4 regions of the Paenibacillus sonchi genome follow, and region 2 is predicted to be linked to each of the others. Evidence: riboswitches for the same ligand, from Rfam matches in the RefSeq annotation. Region 2 holds a riboswitch; each other region holds the start of a gene.
The links. Region 2 has a riboswitch for cyclic di-GMP ahead of JI735_RS20185 (FapA family protein). Riboswitches for the same ligand answer to the same signal wherever they lie in the genome.
Positions count from the first base shown of each region.

Region 1: it holds a riboswitch for cyclic di-GMP, as region 2 does, so the genes downstream of both, JI735_RS14145 (PA14 domain-containing protein) here and JI735_RS20185 (FapA family protein) in region 2, are expected to answer to the same signal.
Region 3: it holds a riboswitch for cyclic di-GMP, as region 2 does, so the genes downstream of both, JI735_RS37200 (flagellar assembly protein A) here and JI735_RS20185 (FapA family protein) in region 2, are expected to answer to the same signal.
Region 4: it holds a riboswitch for cyclic di-GMP, as region 2 does, so the genes downstream of both, JI735_RS30805 (S-layer homology domain-containing protein) here and JI735_RS20185 (FapA family protein) in region 2, are expected to answer to the same signal.

Region 1 covers NZ_CP068595.1:3,111,309-3,114,420, reverse strand. The annotation lists gene JI735_RS14145 (PA14 domain-containing protein) at 1-1,272, opposite strand, end outside; cyclic di-GMP riboswitch class I at 1,286-1,366, opposite strand; gene JI735_RS14140 (sugar phosphate nucleotidyltransferase) at 1,578-2,951, opposite strand.
Region 2 covers NZ_CP068595.1:4,564,997-4,568,108, reverse strand. The annotation lists gene JI735_RS20200 (CapA family protein) at 1-47, opposite strand, end outside; gene JI735_RS20195 (class I SAM-dependent methyltransferase) at 147-806, opposite strand; gene JI735_RS20190 (GNAT family N-acetyltransferase) at 892-1,314, opposite strand; cyclic di-GMP riboswitch class I at 1,632-1,724, shown strand; gene JI735_RS20185 (FapA family protein) at 1,830-3,112, shown strand, end outside.
Region 3 covers NZ_CP068595.1:1,537,729-1,540,840, forward strand. The annotation lists gene JI735_RS07040 (FUSC family protein) at 1-854, shown strand, start outside; cyclic di-GMP riboswitch class I at 1,227-1,317, shown strand; gene JI735_RS37200 (flagellar assembly protein A) at 1,392-2,303, shown strand; gene JI735_RS37205 (hypothetical protein) at 2,390-2,827, shown strand; gene JI735_RS07055 (hypothetical protein) at 2,824-3,112, shown strand, end outside.
Region 4 covers NZ_CP068595.1:6,842,979-6,846,090, reverse strand. The annotation lists gene sigF (RNA polymerase sporulation sigma factor SigF) at 1-453, shown strand, start outside; cyclic di-GMP riboswitch class I at 1,298-1,390, shown strand; gene JI735_RS30805 (S-layer homology domain-containing protein) at 1,438-3,112, shown strand, end outside.

The DNA.
Region 1 (3,112 bases), 1.5 Mb from region 2:
TAGCGTCATATTCTTGAAATATTCTCCCTGAAGACCATTTAGACCGGGAAGAACCACCATACCATCATCCGGAGATAGTACCGGTGTGGCTATAGGCTTTGCCGTTGGTGCCGGTGTCGGCGTGGCCGTTGGTGCCGGCGTGGCCGTCGGCACTGGTGTCGGTGTAGCCGTCGGCACCGGTGTTGGCGTAGCCGTCGGAGTAGCTGGAGCCGCAGGTGACTCCACCAGCCCGGCTTTGTATTGATCCAGTGTGACGGTGTAACTGTCATTCATAAAGTTTTTGATGGTAGTGGTGCTGTTGTTTTCATAGAGCATCTTTCCCCAGTTCATCATATAGACCCATTGTCTCTGGGAGAGCTGCAGCTTGGCGGTGCTTGGCATTTCGCCATTTTCACCAATGGCAATGGGTTTGCCGTCCGCGAGGCTCAGCAGGCTATCATGATATCTGTTCATATAATCATTGTTATATATATCTGCTGCGAGAACGTCTACCTTGTCTGCTCCCGGATAGGTCAGTTCATAAGGATCGGACGAGGCATTTGGAGCATTGGGGTTCCACACCCACAGCAGGTTGTTTAATTGATGAACGTTTACGAAACGGTCATACATAATATTCCAAAGTTCCGCAAAATTATTTTTCTTCCCCCACCAGAACCAGTTGCCGTTCATTTCATGGTAGGGTCTCCATAGGACTGGAACACCAGCGTCCCGCAAGCTCTTAAGCGAAACGGCCACTTTGTCCAGATCGGCGATCAGGCTTTTGTATTGAGCCGTTCCCGGTGTTACATACTTGTTGAATTCCGCTTGACTAAGCGTCCTCTGCACATTCGCCCATTGGTACGAAGTGCCGGGCAGCTGCTCATGGAAGGTCATCGCGACGATGCCGCCATTTTTGTACCAGTTGATCGCACTGTTCACCACATTTCTGCGCTGTGCTGCTCCAGTGCTTTCCGACTGGCCGCTGATTAAGCCAAGCTCGTAGCCGTGAAGGGCCGCGTACTTTCCGCTCGTCCACTTCAGCCTGTTGCTGAATTCATCCGGGCTCTCCAGATAGTCATGCTGGCCGGTAATAATACCTTTTCCTGAAATAGCGTTTAGATCGTCAAGCAGCTTGACAGCAGCAGGTGATGCATTGGGATTAACCGGGGCTGAGGAACTCGAGGCAGCAGCTGCCGTCGATGGCGCGCTCCCCAGGCCAAACGGCACTGCAGTCAGAAACAGGGCAATAGTTAACATGATGGACACCAGACGCGACTTACGGTAAGTTGTCAAAATTCATCTTCCTTTCGGTAGCCAGGCTGCCACTCTTTCGGAGGCCCTATAGCTTTGCGTCCCTATCTTTCGATTAGGTTTGCCTTTGTCGTAGTGGAAGGATTTATCCCTCTTACCGTAAGTATCGTCTCTATTAAATTTTTAGTTTAGAGCATTAATGAACTTTCCTTAATAAATGGTTCTTAATACCTGTTTTGGAATTGTAACAATTGGGTAAATAGATTATTTAGCCCTAGCTTGAAACCTGAAATCGACATGACCCGGGAAGGTTTCGCCGGATTCGACAGCGCCTTCGGCGCATTTTTTTACGAAATAAACTGCTGCAGAGCGATGTCTTCCCACTCCAGTGTAATGCGGATATTGTCTTCTTCCACCAGCTCCGAGCCGGTCTGCACCTCAATGAACTCCACATCCGTCAGCGCCAGAATGGCATGTTTTGTCCCTTCCGGTATGCGGACTACATCCCCTGCCTTCACATTATGCATCTTCTCATTCAGCACAATGCTTGCCTCGCCGCTGACAATTGTCCAGATTTCACTGCGTTTGTGATGCAGCTGGTAGCTGATATTTTTGCCTTCGGAGATAAAAATCCGCTTGGTCAGCACTTCATTGCCCTCATCGTACTTCACATAATCAATGACCTTATAGTGGCCCCAGCGGCGCTCCTCGTACATCGGTCTTTGTTCAAAAGACTTCAGCACTTCCTTGATGCGTGGGCTTTCCGTTTTGTGGGTCACGAGAATGCCGTCCGGGCTGGCTGCGATAATCAGGTCCTTTGCTCCGATTACTGTGACCGGAATGTCCAGTTCATTGATCAGGCAGGTCCCTTCGGAATCGGCGGTCACGAAGCCTTTGCCCACGTGGTTGCTGCTCATTTCCTCGGTGAGGGTATTCCATGTGCCAAGATCCTTCCAGAACCCGGCGTAAGGCTGAACGACGATATTCTCCTCTTTTTCCACCACTTCGTAGTCAAAGCTGATGGACGACAGCAGTTTATACTGCTTCTGCAGTTCCTCATAGTTCAAAGGCAGACCTTTGCGCTGCAGAATATCCAGCAGATAGCCCAGGCGGAAAGCGAATACTCCGCAGTTCCACAGTGCCCCCCGGCTGATCAGCTCTTCGGCCTGTGCGCGGTCCGGCTTCTCCTGGAAATGGCTCACCTGCATATAGCCGCTTGCCGCTGCTTCATCGCTGGTAGGAATAATATAGCCGTATTTCTCGGAGGCAAGCTCAGGGACTACGCCCATCAGCGCCAGATTTGCGCCGCTTTCCTGCATCGTGGCCTCAAGCTGGACGACGGTTTCAAAAAATGATGCCTCCACATACGGATCGACGGGCAGAATAGCCACAGTCTCCCTTGGAGACACCCCTGCGATTGAATACAGGTAAGCTGCAGTCAGAGCAATGGCCGGGAAGGTATCGCGGCGTTCCGGCTCCACAATGATTGGCACCTCTGCGCCGAGCTGGCTCTGAATCATTTCGACCTGGCTGCGGCCGGTAGCCAAATACGAGGAATCCGCCATGCCTGTCTCCTGAAGTTGTCTCCATACCCGCTGCACCATGGATTCCGGTTCGCCCGCCGGGCTTTGCAGCACCTTCAGAAATTGCTTGGAACGGGAATCGTTGGACAAAGGCCAGAGCCGTTTACCAGAACCGCCAGATAGAAGTACCAGTTTCATAAGTGAACCCTCCTATTTATGTGTTGTCGCGTAAATATCGGATTGTTATTGTGAGCTGCTGCCGGGTGGCTTACGCATGAAAGGCAGGAATGTCACTGACGCATTATGTTGCGTGACAATACTTCAGGTCGGCTGTTACGGGAGTCTCTCCAAGGAATGTT
Region 2 (3,112 bases):
GGAATCAGCAAAAACAATACTAAAGTGATGACTGCAAATCTGCGCAAAATCTTAGACCCCTCTCTCTTAATCTGCCAATTATTCTACTATAATAGAGGGAAAAATCCAAATTAAGGGTTGGTATGCTGCTGGGGTTCTGATTTCTGCTAGATTCGCGCCTTTTTAAGCACGGCCCGGAAACAGTTAAGTCCGCCCCACTGCTCTGTCCGTACAGCATCTGCAGGAAGCTTGAAATCCGTCTCGCCCCAGTACTCAAATCCGGCCTGCAGCAGCACTTCATTCATGCGCAGCAGATTAACCGTGGGGTAATCAAAAGTCAGTACAAGCAGCCCCTCCCCATTCAGTGTGCGGTGAAATTCCCTTACGGCCCGCACGGAATCCTCCAGGGACAAATGCTCCAGGACCGAGATACAGAATATAGTATCAAAGCTTTCATTCTCATAAGGCAACGCGGTCAGATTAGCCTGGGCCAGATTCAGGCGGGTGGTCCGCCTGGCTTCTACCAGCCGTGCCGCTTCCTCGCCGATGTCGCTGGCAATCTCCTGAATAATCGCATCCCGGGAGAGAATCCGCGCATCGATATCGCAGGCATGAACCTCCGCGCTGTAACCGGCAAGGTAGAACTTGAGCGGATGGGAGATTCCGCAGGCAGCATCCAGCACCACATCATGGGAGGAAACAAAATTCGTGCACCATTCGTATTCATAAGGCCGGCTCCACCAGGATTCCGGCAAATCATAAATCAGCTTCTCGCGGCGGGCATCGGCATTCACAAAAAAACGGGAAACATACGGATGTGTTGGCATGGCCAGGACTCCTTTTAAAGGAAATTCGGTAGTGAGAGTATATTCAAAAATCGCTGTTTCATGCCAAACCTTACACTGTGATCATCTACAGTTGCTTGACCATAAGCACATGCGGAATGCCATCCTCCATGAAAACCGGCGAACTCGTTACATACCCCAGCCGCTGATAAAAGCCCTCGGCCTGCTTCTGGCCATGCAGCTTGGCTTGCCGGTGCCCCCGTTCAACCGCCATTTTTTCCAGCGTATCGATTATAACGGACCCCAGTCCGCTTTTGCGGTAAGGAGCGCTCAGGCAAATCCGTTCAAGCTTAGCCCACCCTTCCACACTCCTTAGTCTGGCCGTTCCCACAGGAAGCTCTCCCTGATAGAGCAATATATGCTCCGCGTGTTTTTCATGATCATCAAATTCATCTGCCAGCGCCACGCCCTGCTCCTCCACAAACACTTCCTGCCTGATTCTGAAAGCCTCCTGCAATTGTTCTTCGGTGGTCACCCGCTCTACCCGCATGTTCGATCCCGCTCCTTCATTATATCTGCTTAATGCCTGCCCAGAAGATCTCCCAGATATCCTTCAGGCGCCGCCCGAATTCCTCCTGATTATAAAAAAACATCTGCATGGCAATGCCAAATCCAACCTTACAGGCTGAATGCATTCCGCCGACCGGTAGCCATTTAATCTATATAAATATATAATTAAATATTGTAAATTAGTGACTTTAGTACTAAAATAAAGGTTGCAAAAGTTTATATATTTGAATTTTTAACTATGATTCCTTTGTCGATTTCTGTCGGGTTAAACCCCTGATTTCGGCTAATCATTGATCCATTTCATAACGGCAAACTATCTGAAAGGATAGGACGCAAAGCAATGGGCCTAAAGATGTGAACCTCACCATCCATGGCTGCCAGGCTGCCAAGAAGACGCTGAACTGTGCGGGTATCCGTTCAGGGTACCGTATCTGCCTGCCCGGGATACTCTTATGTCCAAATGCCCATTGATTATATAAAAAGGAGCCAAACGCAATGCCACAGCGCATCACCGAGAAAAACGGCATTATTATTGTCCAGAACAACCAGTTCTACATTACCTCCCCGCTGCCCGGCGGCAAGCCGGCAACCCTCTCCGCTATCCCGCCTGTTGTGCTGGAGCTTAATCATCAGCCGGTAGCTGGTCCCGTACCCGTTGTATCCTCCGACCGGGTTACCTGGTCCATACAAGAACCGCCTCCCTATGAGATCACCGTCTCCGACGATAAACTCCAAGCCTTCCTTATCCTAAACCGTGTGGAACAGTATAAATGGAATCTGGTGAACAGCCCGGCGTCGAGCCATCTCGCGGTAAGGGCTGAAATGGACTCTTCCGCTCTGCTGTCCACCCTCGGGATTGAACAGATTATTGCCGATTTGGAGAAAAAATCGATTTCGCAAAACCTGAATATCCCCGCAATCTATGCGGAATTGAATCATCCGACCCATCTGCCGGTTTGTGTGGCGGAAGGCAGGCCGCCTGCTCCAGGCGAAGATGCCAAGCTTGTTTTGTTTTTTCCCGGGCTTGCCGGAAACCCTTTCAATCCCTTAGATGAGGCTGCGGATTCCCCCGATCAACTCCGGATTCCCTGTGCCCGGAAAGGCGATGTCATTGCCCGCAAGCACCTCCCCCGCGACGGTGTACCCGGGTACGATGTATACGGCAGTATTCTGCCCGCCGCACCTCCCCGGGATATCATAGTTGTCGCCAAAGAGGGCACTCTGCTGCTGCCAAGCCATGAAATTACAGCCCTTACAGAAGGCCGGCCCCGTGTGACCGGCACAAATGTCAAAACTTTCGATATCACAACCGCATATACCGTTCCAGGCTGTGTGAACCGCCATACAGGCAATATCGTCTTCTCCGGCGATGTAATTGTACACCAGGACGTGGAAGACAACTCGATCATCGAGTCTTTAGGGAATGTGTATGTAAGCGGCAATGTCCATAATTCTACCATTACGGCAACAGGCAGTATTTATATACTGGGCAAAGTAGGCAACAGCCAGTTGTATTCAGGCTCCTTCGGCGTAACCTACAACCGTCTCTATCACCTCTCCGAGAAGCTGATCGAAGAAGTCAACCTCTTGCGGGAAGCCTCCAGACTGCTGACCTACGAATTACAGTCCCGACAGCAGACGGTAAAGTTCGGGCAAGTCATTCTGCTGCTCATGGAGACTAAATATAAGAAGATTCCCGTCCTGACCCGTGATCTGGAGTCCATAGTTGCCGGCATTAAATATACCTCTCATCCGGACAACAGCCAGCTGCAGCGGAT
Region 3 (3,112 bases), 3.0 Mb from region 2:
TCTTCGATGTAGGAGCCCTTTCCATTCTGCTGATGCTTCTGATCGGCATCGGAGTCGCAACAGCCTGCCGGATCAATATCCAGGCCATCTCCCAGGTCGGTGTAACCTCTGTACTGGCACTCACCTTCTATAATGATCATTATATCGAGTGGCGGGTCGCTGAAACGCTTATCGGTGTAGTCATTGCTCTAATCATCAATATGATTATCGTCCCGCCCAAGGGGTTCGTCAAGGTTAAGGGCTTGGCTCTGGAAGGCGGCCTGCTGCTGGCGGATGCCCTAAGCGGCCAGACCGGCGGCGGACGGGAAGCCATCCAGGCGGGAGACGCCCTGACACGCTCCGCTTCACTGCTGGCGAAGAGCGAGCTGCAGCAGAAGGAGCTGCATTATACCTTAACCCATTACCATTGCCGCAATGAGCTGCGCGGACTGACACAGACAACGGCCCATCTTAAAAAAATCCACTCGTATGTAAAAGAGATTCGTGCGGAAATCGCACTGCTGCCCGCACATTATGCCGCAGCCGACTGGATGGCGGAGGTGGTCACAGCCACCGCAGACTGTATCGCCCTTTACGGGACGAAGACACTGTCGGATGCCGAATGCCAGCGTTCGCTTCCCGAATCGCTGCGCCGGGCGCGCGATCTTCAACTCGCCTGGTTCTCCGAGCTGCAGGGGCAATGCTCCCTCACCTCCATCCGCGATCTCGGCGCGGTGTTCTCCCACCTGAACCGGGTGCTGGAAGAAATCGAGCAAGCCGACTATGTAGTGATGTCAGCCGCGCCGCAAAAGGCTAAAGCCGGAGCCGCACACGCTGTACGCTTCATTCAAAAGGGACTCTCCCACAAGCTTTAAGCTTGGGAGCGTCCTTTTTTAATTTATCGCTCTCATCTCTCACACTATCAGTTTGCCCTCTGTTTCATGCCCCTTTACCCTGCTTCAAGCCCTACATACTGCCGTCCCAGCCTCCTATATTCTCCTGTAAATCTGAAATTCAATATGCGTAATTTAATTATAAATTCATTTTATTTACAAAAAATCAACAATTACCTACATTATTCAATATTTATAGTCAAAATCAATTATTCCAGTTGAAAATTCGCTACTTAAGTACTAGAATTAAGGTTGTTTGCAGAAGTTATTTTTGGACATCGTACCAGTATTGACCACTTTTTTGTCGATTACAGTCGATTTAATTTGTCTCTTACTGAGTATATATCATTGATCTATTCCTAAAGGAAACTGTCCGAAAGGGCAGGACGCAAAGCCATGGGCCTAAGAGCGCAATTGCTGCATTTATGGTCGCCAGGCTGCCAATAGAGACGCCATTTGGTCGGATATCCCGGGATATCGCATCACGGCTCCATGATGTTCTTTTCTGTACAGATACCATTGATTATACGAAAAAGTGAGGTTACGAGAATGCCGCAGCATACCATCGAACGTTCACGGTACGAGTTCATTGCTTCCATGCTTCTTGGGAAGACCGATCTCTTGAATCTTTACTCTGTGGATCCTCAGACGTTTGGCGGAACAGACGAAGCTAAGAATGGTGTCATCATTATCCAGAATAATGAAATCTTCATCACTCCGCCTCTGTCCGGCGGCAAACCGGCTGTAATCTCCGCGATCCATCCTGTTGTGTTGAAGATTAACGGTCAAGTCATCACGGGCCCGACTCCAATTACCTCTGCAGATGACCTCACCTGGGAGATTTGCGAGAAACCGCAATACCAGATTACAGTGTCCGATGATAAGCTCAAAGTATACTTTACCCTTTACCGCGCTGAAAGGTATGCCTGGAATCTCGTCAACAATCCGGCCTCAGCCTTTGTTACTGTCCGCGCGGAGATGAACCGGGAAATGCTGTTATCCACCCTCTCCATAGAACGGATTATAGCCGGATTTGAGAAGAGCCCTATAGTCAGCAGTCTCAATATCCCTGCGCTATACGAGGAGCTGAATAATCCTACCTACCTTCCCGTGTGTATTGCTGAAGGCAAGGCTCCTGTGCCAGGGACAAATGCGAGTCTGGAACTGCTGTTTCAGCAGAAAATAGAGAATCAATTCAAGTCGATGGACGATTCCGCCCAGGAAACAGGCTGCCCGGAATTCTTCATGGTGCAGGAAGGCGAAGTGTTTGCGAAGAAACTGCCCCCACAGAAGGCCTTCCCGGCTTTGATGTATATGGCGGTGTACTTCCGCCGCCGCCGCCGCAGGACCTCACCCTGTTCTCCTCCCCCTGCGCAGCGATGCTTCCGGGCGGGGAGATCAAGGCCTGCCGCAAAGGCAGACCACGCATAACCGGAAGCGGAACCTTTGTAAAAACAATAGATTTCCCCCAAACGTTCCCCGTTCCGCATAGTGACAGTGAAGCCGGAGGTACCCTGATGTTTCCTGGGGATGTTATCGCTGCTCATGATTTAAGCAGGAACACGGTTATTGAGGCTTTGGGCAATGTTTATATTTTTGGTGATGTGCGCAATTCCCGGATCGCTGCTACAGGCAGCATATTTATCAGCGGCAAGGTTGTAGACAGTGAGCTGTACGCCGGGGGATATGGGGCCACACATAACCGCCTGTGCAGCTTCACCGAACTGGTGGCGAAGGAAGTAGCGGGACTGAGGGAAGCCGCCAGACACCTTGCCGAGACGGTCGAGTCAACGGTGCAGACAGTGAAATACGGGCTGGTCATCATGCTGCTGCTGGAGAGTAAATATGCTCATCTTCCCCGTATGATCCGTGACATGCAGGAGCTGTTATCAGGCATGAGTACTGATTATCCTCAGGATACCAAAATCCTGAAGCATCTGATGGAGTTTTTTTGAATCCCGGACAGTTTACCGACCAGATTACCGATGCGGGTATAGGCTCTTTTCTGAGCCTGCTGAAGAACCTGGCCCAGAGCATCTGCCAGATGCAGGAGGAACGGGTCCGGATCGATATCGCCGGGTCACATGACAGTATTATCAAATCCGGCGGGGATGTCCATATTCATGGAGATGGAGTTTCCCGGAGCCAACTGCATTCGGCTGGCGATATTTATTTTGCGAAGAATAGCTCCATGTCTACTGATTCTACCATGGAAGCAGCCGGAACGATTCATGCACGCA
Region 4 (3,112 bases), 2.3 Mb from region 2:
GACGACGGCACCCTCAAGGTCAGCCGTTCCCTCAAGGAGATGGCCAACAGGGTCCGCAAAATGAAGGACGAAATGTCCAAAACGCTGGACCGGCTGCCGACCATCGGCGAAGTCGCGGAGGCGCTGGGGGTGACACCCGAAGAGATCGTGTTCGCCCAGGAGGCCAACAAGCCGCCGACTTCAATCCACGAGACCGTCTTCGAGAACGACGGCGATCCGATCACGCTGATCGACCAGATTGCCGACGAGACGCAGGAGCGCTGGTTCGACAAGCTCGCACTCAATGAGGCCATCGGGGCCTTGACCGAGCGCGAGCGCCTGATCGTCTACCTGCGCTACTACCGCGACCAGACCCAATCCGAAGTCGCCAGCCGCCTCGGCATCTCGCAGGTCCAGGTGTCGAGGCTGGAGAAGAAAATCCTCGCGAGCATCCGCGAGCAGATTGCGCAGTAGATTGGCTGGCAGGGTACAAGCAGGGAAGCAAGGCAAGCAGGGAAGTAAGGCGAGAGGGAAGCAAGGCGAGCAAGGAAGTAAGGCAAGAGGGGAGCAAGACGAGCGGGAAGTAAGGTAATAGGGAAGTAGGGCGAGCAAGGAAGTAAGGCAGAAGGCAGCGGAGGCAAGTAAGGAAAACAGTGTGTGGCCGGATTTTGCAAGTAAGTATGAGCAGTGAATGTGACGGGTGAAATAAACGTTTGGAGCAGGAAGCCGCCTTGGGAGAGGCGGCTTTTTGCGTGTGGTTTGGTGGGGCGCAGCAATGAATCGGACAGAGAGGAGAAAACAAAGCCAAACGGCTCGTACAGCAGAGGATCGAACTCTTCCAGCCTCCCCTGAAAAAAGGGGGGACTTCCCCTAATGGACCCAGATGCCGTTATCTGCTTGAAATCAGTTTTTGCTGGGCACTTACGGACCCAGATGACCCTATTTCATGCAAATCCACTATTGTGCTCCGGGAAATGCCAGCTTAGCGTCTCCTCTGTCCGTTAGCTTGAATAAAAAGACCGGATTGTTGAAATAACGGCGCTGGAGTCCGTAACGTCGTGGTTCCCTTTAGGTTCGAGTGTACAGCACCCATCTGATTATCTACAAGATGGATGGCGAGGAGTCCGTCAATCTAGCCTTCCGGGATGCTCTACTAGTTTCCATGCCTGATCCGCTCCATTAAAGGATTTCCTGTCCGTATCCCTGAAAAAGGAAAAAATAGAACATCTTAATTCGATAGGAATAAATTCCGATAATAAGAGTGTCCTCTACATCTAAAGTCTCATTTACATAAGCATACAAGGACAGAAAACCGAGTTTGGAACAAAGGCAAATCCGTACGAAAGTCGGAGACGCAAAGCCACGGGCCTACTTCATCCGGAAGGGATGTCAGGGCAGCCGGGCCGCTCAAGGCACTTGGTTTTTTGGCGTGCCTACAAATAGCGCTGGGGGAGAGAAGTGGATGAGGTTCGGAAGGAAAAGGAAGTTTACGCAGACGGTTACAGCTGTTTGCGCGGCGGTGATTTTGCTTGGGGGCTTGCCGGCAGTGGTCTGGGCATAAGGCAGGCTTCGGTTTCGGCTGCGGCGGCCAATCCGGGCAGAACGGACTATAGCGTATCGGGTGATCGGCTGATATGGCTGGAACCGGATGCAGACGGAGTTAAGCAGGTGCACGCGCTGAATCAGCGCAGTGGAGCAAATACGGTGCTTACGGCCGGTCCATCCGCCAAGGATGCGCCTTATGTGCATGGAGCGGTTGCGGTGTGGGCGGACAAGGGAAGTGAGCCGGGAGCTACGCTCCACTGGGATATCTACACTGCCGATCTGGAGACAGGCAAGAAGATGAAGCTCAACAAGCAGGCCGGCCAATACGGCAATCCGACAACTGACGGCGTAGGTGTGGTCTGGTATGAACGCAAAAATTACGGCAGCATGATCTATCATGATCTGGCCACAGGGGTTGAAGCGGATCTGGGCGAAGGCCGTTTCCCGGTGCTGGCCGGCGGAAATGTCGTCTACAAGAATGCCCGTGACGGGGGCCTCAGCCTGCTGGATGTGAGCAGTGGCGTAACCCGCGCACTGGTTAGCCTGGGTGGTGCGAATGCGGTGGACTGGTTTGTATTTAACGGCAGCCACGTGCTGTACAAGCAGAAAAACAGTGCCACAGGGAGCAAATATGTACTGCTGAACATCAAAGACCTGACGGCACAGCCAATGGATCTCACCGGGATGAAAGCCGGGGGAACTGAATATGCCTTTATGTCCATAGGTGAAGGACAAGCTGTGTTCCAGGAGGAGGTTGACGGTGCTGCCACTCTGAAGCAGGTAGACCTCACTACATATGCAGTAAAACCGCTGCCGATAGATGCCGGGGTGAAGCTGATCGGAATTAGCGGGAGCAAGCTGCTGTACAGCAAGAAAGATGATTACATAGAATCAGTTGATTTAAAAGAAACCCCTAACCCGACTCCTGGACCGGAAACGACTCCATCGCCAGGTGCAACCCCAAATCCAGGCCCAGACGCTGACCCGGGTCCGGCCCCGGGGACCAAGGTCCCTGTGACTATTGGAGCCAAAGACAGCCGGATTATTGGAAGTTCAGGCGGCATTTTGTCTGCAGTGAACGGTTGGGCACGGCTGGAGATTTCCGCAGGAACCTTCCCGGACAATACCAGCGTAAGCCTGGCCCAGGCTGAACTGGAAACGAAGGAAATGCTGGATGCAAGCGGCAAAAAGCTGCTCAAGGCTGGTTCCGCCTGGCAAGTACAAGCGGGCGCTCCATTCCTGATCCCGGCCAAGCTGGCAGTCCGGTATCCGCAGGAGGAGCCTTGGACGTCAAAGCGGGAGAAGCTTGGAATCTACAGCTACAATCCGGACAAAGGCATCTGGAGCTATATCGGCGGGGTGACTGCGGCGGAGGACGGTTTTGTTCAGGCTAAAATATCAGCCTCTGGACTGTACGCGGTCATGCTGCGCGAGGCACAATTCACGGATATGTCAGGCCACTGGGCACAGCAAGCTGTGGAGGTGCTGGCGGCAAGAGGCATCGTGAACGGGATGAACGGAACTGTATACGCGCCAAAAGCCATCCTGACCCGGGCTGAATTCACCAAGCTGCTGACAGCAGCTCTTG